Regions from separate parts of the Ruminiclostridium josui JCM 17888 genome, predicted to be linked through region 1. Evidence: riboswitches for the same ligand, from Rfam matches in the RefSeq annotation. Region 1 holds a riboswitch; the other holds the start of a gene.

The links. Region 1 has a riboswitch for cyclic di-AMP ahead of K412_RS0101455 (C40 family peptidase). Riboswitches for the same ligand answer to the same signal wherever they lie in the genome.
Region 2: it holds a riboswitch for cyclic di-AMP, as region 1 does, so the genes downstream of both, K412_RS0100425 (C40 family peptidase) here and K412_RS0101455 (C40 family peptidase) in region 1, are expected to answer to the same signal.

The regions. Positions count from the first base shown of each region.
Region 1 covers NZ_JAGE01000001.1:300,176-305,305, forward strand. Annotated here, with positions in the region: gene K412_RS22870 (AgrD family cyclic lactone autoinducer peptide) at 1-79, opposite strand, end outside; gene K412_RS0101445 (accessory gene regulator ArgB-like protein) at 76-660, opposite strand; gene spoIVA (stage IV sporulation protein A) at 1,124-2,392, opposite strand; cyclic di-AMP (ydaO/yuaA leader) riboswitch at 2,617-2,789, shown strand; gene K412_RS0101455 (C40 family peptidase) at 2,792-3,499, shown strand; gene K412_RS0101460 (NAD(P)H-dependent glycerol-3-phosphate dehydrogenase) at 3,589-4,584, opposite strand; gene plsY (glycerol-3-phosphate 1-O-acyltransferase PlsY) at 4,615-5,130, opposite strand, start outside.
Region 2 covers NZ_JAGE01000001.1:89,385-94,514, forward strand. Annotated here, with positions in the region: gene K412_RS0100425 (C40 family peptidase) at 51-941, opposite strand; cyclic di-AMP (ydaO/yuaA leader) riboswitch at 946-1,085, opposite strand; gene K412_RS0100430 (GNAT family N-acetyltransferase) at 1,178-1,711, opposite strand; gene K412_RS0100435 (hypothetical protein) at 1,878-2,102, shown strand; gene K412_RS0100440 (aspartyl-phosphate phosphatase Spo0E family protein) at 2,099-2,254, opposite strand; gene K412_RS0100445 (MarR family winged helix-turn-helix transcriptional regulator) at 2,452-2,922, shown strand; gene K412_RS0100450 (YhgE/Pip domain-containing protein) at 3,030-5,130, shown strand, end outside.

The DNA of each region.
Region 1 (5,130 bases):
CACCTGCAGACGCAGTAGCTGCAAATACTCCGATTAGAGATAGAACAGTTAGTACCAGTAATTTAATTTTACCCTTCATGTAATTATCCCACCCCTCTTATTTTTTGTTAATCTATACACTATAGGTGTAATATTAACCGCTGATATTAGTGTAATTACTGAAATGATATTTGAGTAAATGTCAGGAACTATAAGTGTAATAACAAAGCATATTGCTAATAAAATACTACCCTTTATCCTTAACTCCTTTTTTCTTTTCTCAGTTACAATTGGTTTTGACGTCAGATCTGCAGGTGCGTATAAAAATGTCAAAATCCCTGATATAGCAAATAAAACTATATTTAAGAATTTAATATTAAGAATCTGTGCCAGATATACAGTACCGAATATAAATAAAAAGTGAGTGATTACACATCCAATTTGCGTTTTTGCATGTACTCCTCCTAAGTAGGATTTGTTTAATGAGAAAACTATTACAGCAACTACCGCATACTTCAATTGTCCCAGAAATAAAGCTGTAAGTAACACTGCAAGTAATTTCAAACCATCTGCAAAAGCCATATACAAACCATAATCAATTTGCTCAGCTTTTTCTTCTGAGATTCCCGGAATATTTAAAACAATCTCATTAGTGATTTTCTTTGTTATTTCCTCTAGCACCCAATCACCACCACTTACATTTTACACCATTATATACTATTTTTCTTTCTTTGTCGATATTTTTTTCCCAATATTGATATGCAATACCACTCATTATGACAAAGAGCATATATTCCATAATATTAAAATTAAGTGCCAAATGCTACATTTATTTGCTTATGCATCGTATAATTTTTTATAACCATGCCATAATTTGTCCTAAATTATACATATTTCTTTCTACTTCTTCATCATTAAGCTGTATTCTAATCCTTTTGCTACTGTATATCAATTTTATTTTTTTTGCATTTAATCTATTTTGTTACTTTTTTATAATTAAGTGTATTTAAAACCATGCTACAATCTGAAATTGATTAAGTCAAGCTACATTTATTCGCGCACAAAATTACAGCCTGCAAAGACTCTTTTTTGCAGGCTGTATGCTTATGAAACCCCTATAAGAATTTGAACATTAAATTTAAAATCACGCGGTTTTGTTGTTCCTGTACCTCCTCTTGTTAAGATTACACTTCTGTTTGTACCTAACAATATGTATTGAAGGAGCACTTGCTCTAAGTTTTACCCCAAACTTGTTACCCTGCTTGATAATCTCAGGTTCTTCCAACGTGAGTTCTTCCATATGCGGTGAGACCATACCATACCCCTTAACCTTAACTTCATGTAAGGCATATTCTACTCTGTCATATTCCTTCTTTATTCTTGCAAGATCTTTTATAAGACTTATAAGTTTATGCTCACCCTCTATTTCTATTCCTGACTCTTCACTTAAAATCTTATACAAAAGTCCATCAGCAGCCGATAAATCGATTAATACAGTGCCTTCTCCTAGACTTACCTTATCTATAGCAGCCCTTTTGACAAATTCATATTGTTCAAAAGAAGGCAGAGCGTCCTTTATTGCACGTATTTTCGTAGCTGCTTTAAAAGTATTCCTGATTGAGTCAATAATATCTGCTTTTAGCCAATGAGAATCATCCAAAGCTTCCACCCATCTCGGTATATTTATACCTATTTCACAGATAGGGAACTCGTGCAGAACCTTTTCCATAATCGTATCAACATCATCAATTCTCATCTGCAGACAATCCATTGCAATTACGGTTACACCGTACTTTTGCTCCAACTCGTCACGCAATTTCAGTGTCTCTGAATCCCTGGGATTTGTTGAATTAATAATCACTACAAAAGGTTTATTAATAGCCTTTAGCTCTGTTATTACTCTTCTTTCAGCTTCAACATAATCCTCTCTTGGAATTTCAGAAATTGAGCCGTCTGTTGTGATTACAATACCTATGGTTGAATGTTCATTGATTACTTTCTTAGTACCAAGCTCAGCTGCTTCCTCAAAAGGTATCTGACGATCAAACCACGGTGTTGAAACCATTCTCGGTGCATCATTCTCCAAATGTCCCATTGCACCTTTTACCATGTAACCCACACAGTCAATCATTCTTACTTTAATCTGCACATTTTCGTCAATAACAACTTCTACTGCTTCATTGGGGATAAATTTAGGTTCAGTGGTCATTATAGTTCTTCCGGATGCACTTTGCGGAAGTTCATCTATTGCCCTCTCTTTTTGATATGTGTTCTCTATATTTGGGATAACCAACAATTCCATGAACCTTTTAATAAAAGTTGATTTTCCCGTTCTTACAGGTCCCACAATTCCTATGTAAATATCCCCTTGAGTTCTTTCAGCTATTTGCTGGTATATGTTGAATTTATCCACCTTTAGAACCCTCCCCTATATTGTTACACGTCCCGTTACGGACTATGTATATTGTCTTTTTCAATATTAAATATATGTCCGAAAACAGTTATTATTACAAAAAAATAAATTTATTGAAAAATGTGTTTATATACTGAAAACGTTGGGACGACTGATGTAAATCACGACAACCTATTTTCACAAGACGGGAATTGACATTAACAAACATTCCACGATATAATTTTTTTATATAAAGGCTGAATCCTCATTAAATGAGGTACGGAGGAACCAATTTTGGGGCTAATCTGAAAAAGATAATTAGTAAGTGTACATACATATAATCATATTTGTCTTTTTCGTAGGGCGTCCTATTACCCGAACCCGACAGCTAACTTCGGAAGCCATAAATAGGAGGCTAAAATGTTACAACTAAAGAGAATGATTTCCGGTGCAGCAACCATTGTGTTGTGCCTGGGATTGTTTGCATTTTCATCTTTTGCTGATGAAATTCAGACTGGAACAGTTTCCGCATCTGTTCTAAATCTCCGAAGTGAACCCGGAACAACTTCAAAGGTCTTAGGAAGTATGACCCGAGGGGACAAGCTCAGTATTCTTGAAAGTTCTGGTGATTGGTTAAAAGTAAAAACATCAGATGGTAAAACAGGTTGGGCTTTCAGTCAATATGTTGTTCTTTCCAAAATTTCTGATGCCAAAACATCAGACAAGCAGTCTGAAAATTCTGCTGACCAATCAGAGCAGATTGTGAATTTTGCAAAAACTTTATTGGGTACAGAGTATGTTTATGGAGGTACAACTCCTAAGGGCTTTGATTGCTCAGGATTTGTACAGTATGTTTTTAAGCACTTTGATATTTCATTAGAAAGGGTAGCTTCCAAGCAGGCAACCCAAGGCAGTAGTGTTTCAAGTCAAGACCTGAGTGCAGGTGATTTAGTTTTCTTTGACACAGATGGAGGTCACAACAGTATTAGCCATGTAGGGATATACATTGGCAACGGACAATTTATCCATGCGGCATCAGGAAGCTCTACACGAAAAGTTATAATTTCTGATATGACTTCCGGGTATTATGCAAACAATTTCATGAAAGCAAAACGAGTTATAGTATAATTTTGTGGCTGCTCTTTTTGAGCAGTTTTTTTCTTAGCTAAAAAGGGCTGTCTTCCAATAAGAATTGGATGGCAGCCCTATCATCAACATTACATTTCTGTTTTTTTATCTCTTGTCATTAATGCTCCTACAGCACTTCTGGGGTCTTTACCTTCAAAAAGTATTTTATATGCTTGTTCAGTTATAGGCATTGAAACACCAAGTTTTTTGGCCAGCTCATATGCAGGCTTTGTAGTTGCTACACCCTCCACTACCATATTTACTTCATCCAATGCCTCCTGTACGCTCTTTCCCTGCCCAATCAAAATACCGGCTCTTCTATTTCTGCTATGCATACTCGTACATGTAACTATCAAGTCGCCTACTCCCGTAAGGCCCGAAAAAGTGTCAGCATGCCCTCCCATGGCTACACCCAATCTGGATATTTCTGCAATTCCTCTTGTCATAAGAGCGGCTTTTGTATTGTCACCATATCCCAGGCCATCTGATATTCCAGCACATAATGCAATAATATTTTTAAGTGCTCCTCCCAGTTCAACCCCTACTACATCGGTATTTGTGTAAACTCTGAAATTCGGAGTCATAAACAAATCCTGAAGGAACTCAGCAATTTCTATTTTTTCACAAGCAGCTACTACAGTAGTAGGTATATCCCTTCCTATTTCTTCTGCATGGCTTGGTCCTGATAATACTGCCACGTTGTTATTAGGCAGTTCTTCTTTCATTATTTCTGCAAGCAACTTACAAGTTTCATTTTCAATTCCCTTAGAGCAGGTAACAACAATAGTATCCTTTGATATAATGCCAGCAAGAGTTTTACAGTTCTGCCTTGTAGTCTGTGACGGAACAGCCAGCACAACTACTTCTGCCTCTTTGCATGCCTCTTTAATATCATTGGTAAATTCAACACTTTCAGGAACTTTAACTCCAGGCAATCGTGTAATATGTTCCCTGTTTTTCTTTAACATTTCTATTTCTTCTACCATAGGTGACCACAATCTAACCTTGTTACCGTTCTTAGATAACAATACTGCCATTGCTGTACCCATGCTTCCCGCACCAACAATTGCTATATTTCTATTCATGTTTGCCTCCCTATATCAATAAAGTTATATTCAAACTTTTTTCTTTTCACCGATTTTTGATTCTGTTCCATTCAAAAGTCTCTTAATATTCCCATTATGACGGGCAATCGCTAATATTGACAGTATTGCCGCAAAAATAATAAAAACCAAACCGTTACCTTTTATAGCAGCAGCTATTGGAAAAGCTACACATGCCAATATTGATCCCAGTGATACATATCTGGTAATAGCTACTATTATAACAAACAAACCCAAAAGAATAAGGCCAAGTTTCCAATCCATCATCATTACTACTGAAAATGAAGTGAGAATACCCTTTCCGCCTTTAAACCCGAAGTATATTGGCCAGTTATGACCTGCTATAGCAGCAATACCACCAACCATACCACCCATCCCTGAAATATACAATTTAATTGAATCATCAGGTATAGAAGTAATAATCAAGTTACCAATAATATATGATAAAACTCCTTTAATAATATCTCCGATTATTACAAGAACAGCTGCAGTTTTCCCAAGTGTCCTCAATGTATTTGTCATTCCAGC
Region 2 (5,130 bases), 210 kb from region 1:
AGACCACAAAAACGTCTTATAAAAGACGTTTTTGTGGTCTATGATAAGATTTAAATCACTCTTTTTGCACCAATAAAAGTTCCCCGATATTCAGATAAACTCTGAATAAGCACTTTTCCATTGGAAGTTGATGCATGAATAAATTGGTTATTACCTAAGTAAATACCTACATGGTCTATATCGCCAGTCGATTTTCTGGAAGAAGCATCAAAGAACAATAAATCACCAGCTCTTAAAGCTGTCTTAGAAACTTTTGTACCATTTGAGTACATACTTGATGCTGAACTGTTAAGGCTAATACCAAAATTCTTGTATACGTAGCCAACATAGCCAGAGCAATCAAAGCCGCTTGGGCTCTTCCCACCATAAACATACTTTACACCAATAAACTTTTTTGCATATGCAATTATCCTGCCAACTAGAGAATCATCCTCATCGCTGACAATAGTTGCAGCTTCCGTAGAACGGGAAGTTTTTGTTGAATTCGCTGCTGAAGAAACAAATTCTTTTGAAACGTATCCAACCTTTGAACCTACTTTAACCTTGTGCCATCCAGTAAGTGTATCCAGTATTTGTACTTCTGTTCCTTTTTTTAGAGAACTAATTACTTTACTACTTGTACTGGCACTTTCTCTGAAATTGACACCATTAGCATTAATACTTCCTTTTGTGGTTACAACTTTTATGTAGTCATCAATTACCCAACCAGTCTTTCCATCAAAAGAAATCTTGTACCAACCGCTAGACTTATCAAGCACTGAAACTCTCTTATTAGAAAGTTTAGTGATGATACTTGCAGAAGTATTGGGCTCTTTTCTTACATTGACGTTAGTACCGCTAATCTGGGCTGACTGCGAAGCAGCCATAGCAGCAGAACATACCAACACAAGCGAAAAGGCAAAAATACAACCGACAAGTACCTTGGTAATCTTACCTGTCATTGGCCCCTCCTATAGTAGCGCTTCCGAAGTTAGCTGACGGGCTCGGGCAATAGGACCTCCCTACCATTCAATAAAATAAAGAATGGATTAACCCCAAATCTTGGTTCCTCCGTACCTCTTTCGAGGATTCAGCTTGTTAATTTCGTTATTATTATATTTAATTTATTACAGTTTGTCAAACTTTCAGTAATATTACAGCAATTTTTTGGTAATATTTTTGTAATATTAATGATTTTTTACACTTTCTTCCACATGATCAGGGCATGATCAGTTATTTTGTGTAAATCATAAGTTGAGTCAAATTCATATTCGGAATAACCACATTTCTCCCAAAATTTTACACCAGACATATTATTTTTGCTTACCGAAAGGCAAATAGTATTTACATTGTATGAATTCTTAAAATAATTCTCCAGAGTACTAACAACTTTTTTACCATAACCTTTAGATTGGTAGGGCAAATCAATAGCTATTGAATTTATCCAAAGTATATTTTCCTCTACATTTAAAGCACCTTTAACCAGACCTATAGATTTGCTGCTACATAAAGAATCCTTCTTTTCAAGGAAAATATCTAAAAAGAACACATTATTTTGAGATATAAACTTAAAAAGCTGACTGGAAAATACATCAAAGCTTATAAAATTATTAACTCCCGTTGCATATTTGAAACTATCTGTATTTTTGTATATTGAATATATATTTTCAATACTTTCATATTTAATATTTTTTATACGCAAATCATCACACAATATATCTATCTTTAGCATATTACCATATCCTTACTAAGCAAAAGGTACTGTATATTGAATTATACCAAACAATTCAGCATAAAGACCAATTTAAAATAGGAAATATTTGACATCTGTTACAAATAACTATATTTTAATTATATAAGCACATAAACATTTTACAAAAGACAGAGAGGATTAAAAAATGAGTAAGACATTTAACCCGCAACTATTTGAATGTTCATTCATAACTCTTAAATTGTTATTGGAAGTGTTTAAAAAAAATTTGATAGATATAACTGATTTCAAGAGCAATTCTGAGCTTAAAATCAGTTATATCCAAAGTAACCTTAAGCATATACAATCTGAAAGAAGATCATCAATTGAGTGTGTAATTCATGAATGTATGGAAATTAATCGTAGTTACTAATTTAAACTGTAAAATTGCAAAATTAAGTCATCTAATCTTTCACTAATCCTAAGAATGTCGTGTTCTGCCCATGGTTCGTTGTCCAACAAATCATAGAGCTGCTGCTTAAGACACTCGACTTCTTTGTTAAGTGTATAAATGTTTGTTTGCATTATGTAACCCCACTTCTTTTCTTTGGTAAAATACATAATTATTTTACCATTATTTTGTATTCTAGTAAATACATATCCTAAAATTTGTAAGTTCACATTCGTTGATTTTTTTGCAAAAAACAGTTTACTTTTTAAACTTTCAGTAGTATATTAAAATAAAATAGTTTGAAATTCAAATTAAGTGAGGAATGTGAATCATGAACCCAGAAACAGAAAATAGTTTACTTATTGTGGATGAACTATTTAGGAAACTTTTTGATAAGTACAATAAACTTGAAAGTAAGAAATTTTTTAGCAAAACACTTGATGATCTTACTGTTATTGAAATCAATACAATAGTTGTTATAGGCCACGGTGAAGAAGATAAGAAAATGTCCGAGATTGCCAATACTCTAGGGGTAACCTTTGGAACTCCAACTGTAACTGTTGACAGACTTATAAAAAAAGGTTATGTCATAAGAAGGCGTGATAATGAAGACAGAAGACGAGTTTTTATTTCTCTTTCTGAAACCGGGAAGGATGTTTTTAAATCAATCACTACAATTAGGAATATACTTGCTGAAAAAATATACGGTATCCTTAGTGAAGACGACAGAAAAGCACTGATTAATATACTTTCATCACTTAATTCACACTTTGATGATATTTTTTCTTTTAAAAGTAAGTAGTTTTTTTGTCGAAATGCTTTGAATTTCAAATTATTTAAAATTACAACATTCGAGGTGGTGAAGTAAAAATAAAACAAACATCTATCCAGAGAAACAAGGAGGTAAAAATGATGCAAACATTAAAAAAGTACAAGAAATTTGCCGTGATCATCGCAGTTATACTAATTCCATTGGTCTACAGTTTCTTCTATCTTGATGCTTTTTGGGATCCATACAGCAAACTTGACAAACTTCCTGTAGCCGTGGTAAATCAGGATAACGGAGCAACTATCGGCGGTGAAAACAGAAATCTGGGAAAAGAAATTACTGACAAACTAAAAACCGATAAAAATCTTAATTGGGTTATAACGTCGGAATCCGATGCAAAAGACGGTATAGAGAGCAAAAAGTATTACGCAATGATTACTATACCTGGTGATTTCTCCAATAATATTTCTTCAGTAGCAGACAGTGAGAAGACTCAAGGTAATCTGATATATACTGTGAATGAAAAGGGAAATTATTTGGCAAGTCAGGTACTGAGTAGGGTCACATTAGAATTTAAGGACAGCATCTCCAAATCTGTTTCAGAAGAAATTGTAGGAACCCTTTTAGATCAAATAAAGGACCTTCCTAATAGCCTTAAAGAACTTGATGATGGCTTAAAGGAAATAAAAAGCGGTGCTGAATTACTCTATGACAGCAATGGTAAAATTGCAGACGGTCAAAAGAAATTTAACGATGGTGTCAATAAGCTGAACAACGGACTTGCAGATGCCAATACCGGTTCAAATACTCTGGCACAAGGTTCAAAACAGCTTAGCGACGGTGCTGAACTGTTCTACAAGAGTTTATCCGGCGGTTCCGATAAAATAACTAGTTTGGTTAACGGTTCAAATACTTTTATGTCAGGCCTGTCAAATCTGAACTCAGGTTTAAATCAGTTGAATTCAGGCATTACTAGTGCTGCTCCAGAGATACTTCAACTGACTAAAGGAAGCTCTGATTTGAACACCGGAGTACAGTCCTATACATCAGGTGTTGATAAGTATATTGAATCAGTAAATAAGGTTTCTCAGGCTCAATCTTCTTTGGCAGACTCTATACAAAAGTATGTAGCGAGTCATCCTGAAGCTATGACAGACCCAAATTTCAAAGCTGTAATCGCTACTCTGGAAGCCTCAAAGTCTGTTCCCGAACAATTAAAAGCTGCCGGAGAACAATTATCTTCTTCCGGGAAACAGCTTGCTGAAGGTTCTGGAAAAGTTGCAGGTGGAGTTTCCCAATTAGCTGCACAATTAGGCTCTGTAACAGAAGGTATTAATAAACTTGCTGCAGGATCAAATGAATTAAATAAATCATATCCTATGATTAACAAAGGTATCATTGATACTGCTTCCAGCATTAAAACTGCCTCCGATAAATCCAAAGAACTTGCTTTAGGTGCTTCATCGGTTAATGATGGAGTTGCAAAACTTTCAAATGGTATTTCAACCCTGGCAGCCGGCAGCAAAGAATTATCTAAGAATTCTGGGGCGTTACTTGACGGTGAAACAAAGATTCAGGACGGTTTAGGCAAACTTAAGGATGGAATAACTGAAGCTAGTACTGGTGTGTCCTCTTCCCTTCTAAAAGCTGACGATAAATTAAACGGTACAGAAGGGCTGAAGGAATATGCGGCAGAACCTGTTAAAATAACAGAAAAGAAGGTTTACAGTGTTCCTGATTATGGTACTGCCTTTACACCTTATTTTGTATCACTTTCTCTTTGGGTTGGTGCATTGCTGATGTTCTTTGGAATTTATCTGGATGAGGAAGTAAGATTCCGCAAGTCCTGTTCCGAGTCTAAAGGCATCATGAGATTTTTGGCATATACTTTCATAGGCATTGCTCAAGCACTTGTATTAGACTTTGTAATAGTAAAAGGTTTACACTTGGAAGTTGCCAATATGGGGCTTTTTGTACTGACTAGTGTAATAATATCATTGTCATTTACGTCGATTATGAGATTTTTACTGGTACAGTTAAGAGATGTAGGCAAGTTCCTTGCAATTCTTCTTTTAATATTACAGCTTACTTCCTGCGGAGGAACCTTCCCTATGGAACTTGTTCCAAAATTCTTCAATGTGCTTAATCCGTTTATGCCAATGACATATTCAGTTGATGCATTAAGAGAAGTAATTTCAGGTATCAATAATGGATTCCTGGCACAAAACCTAATTGTTTTAG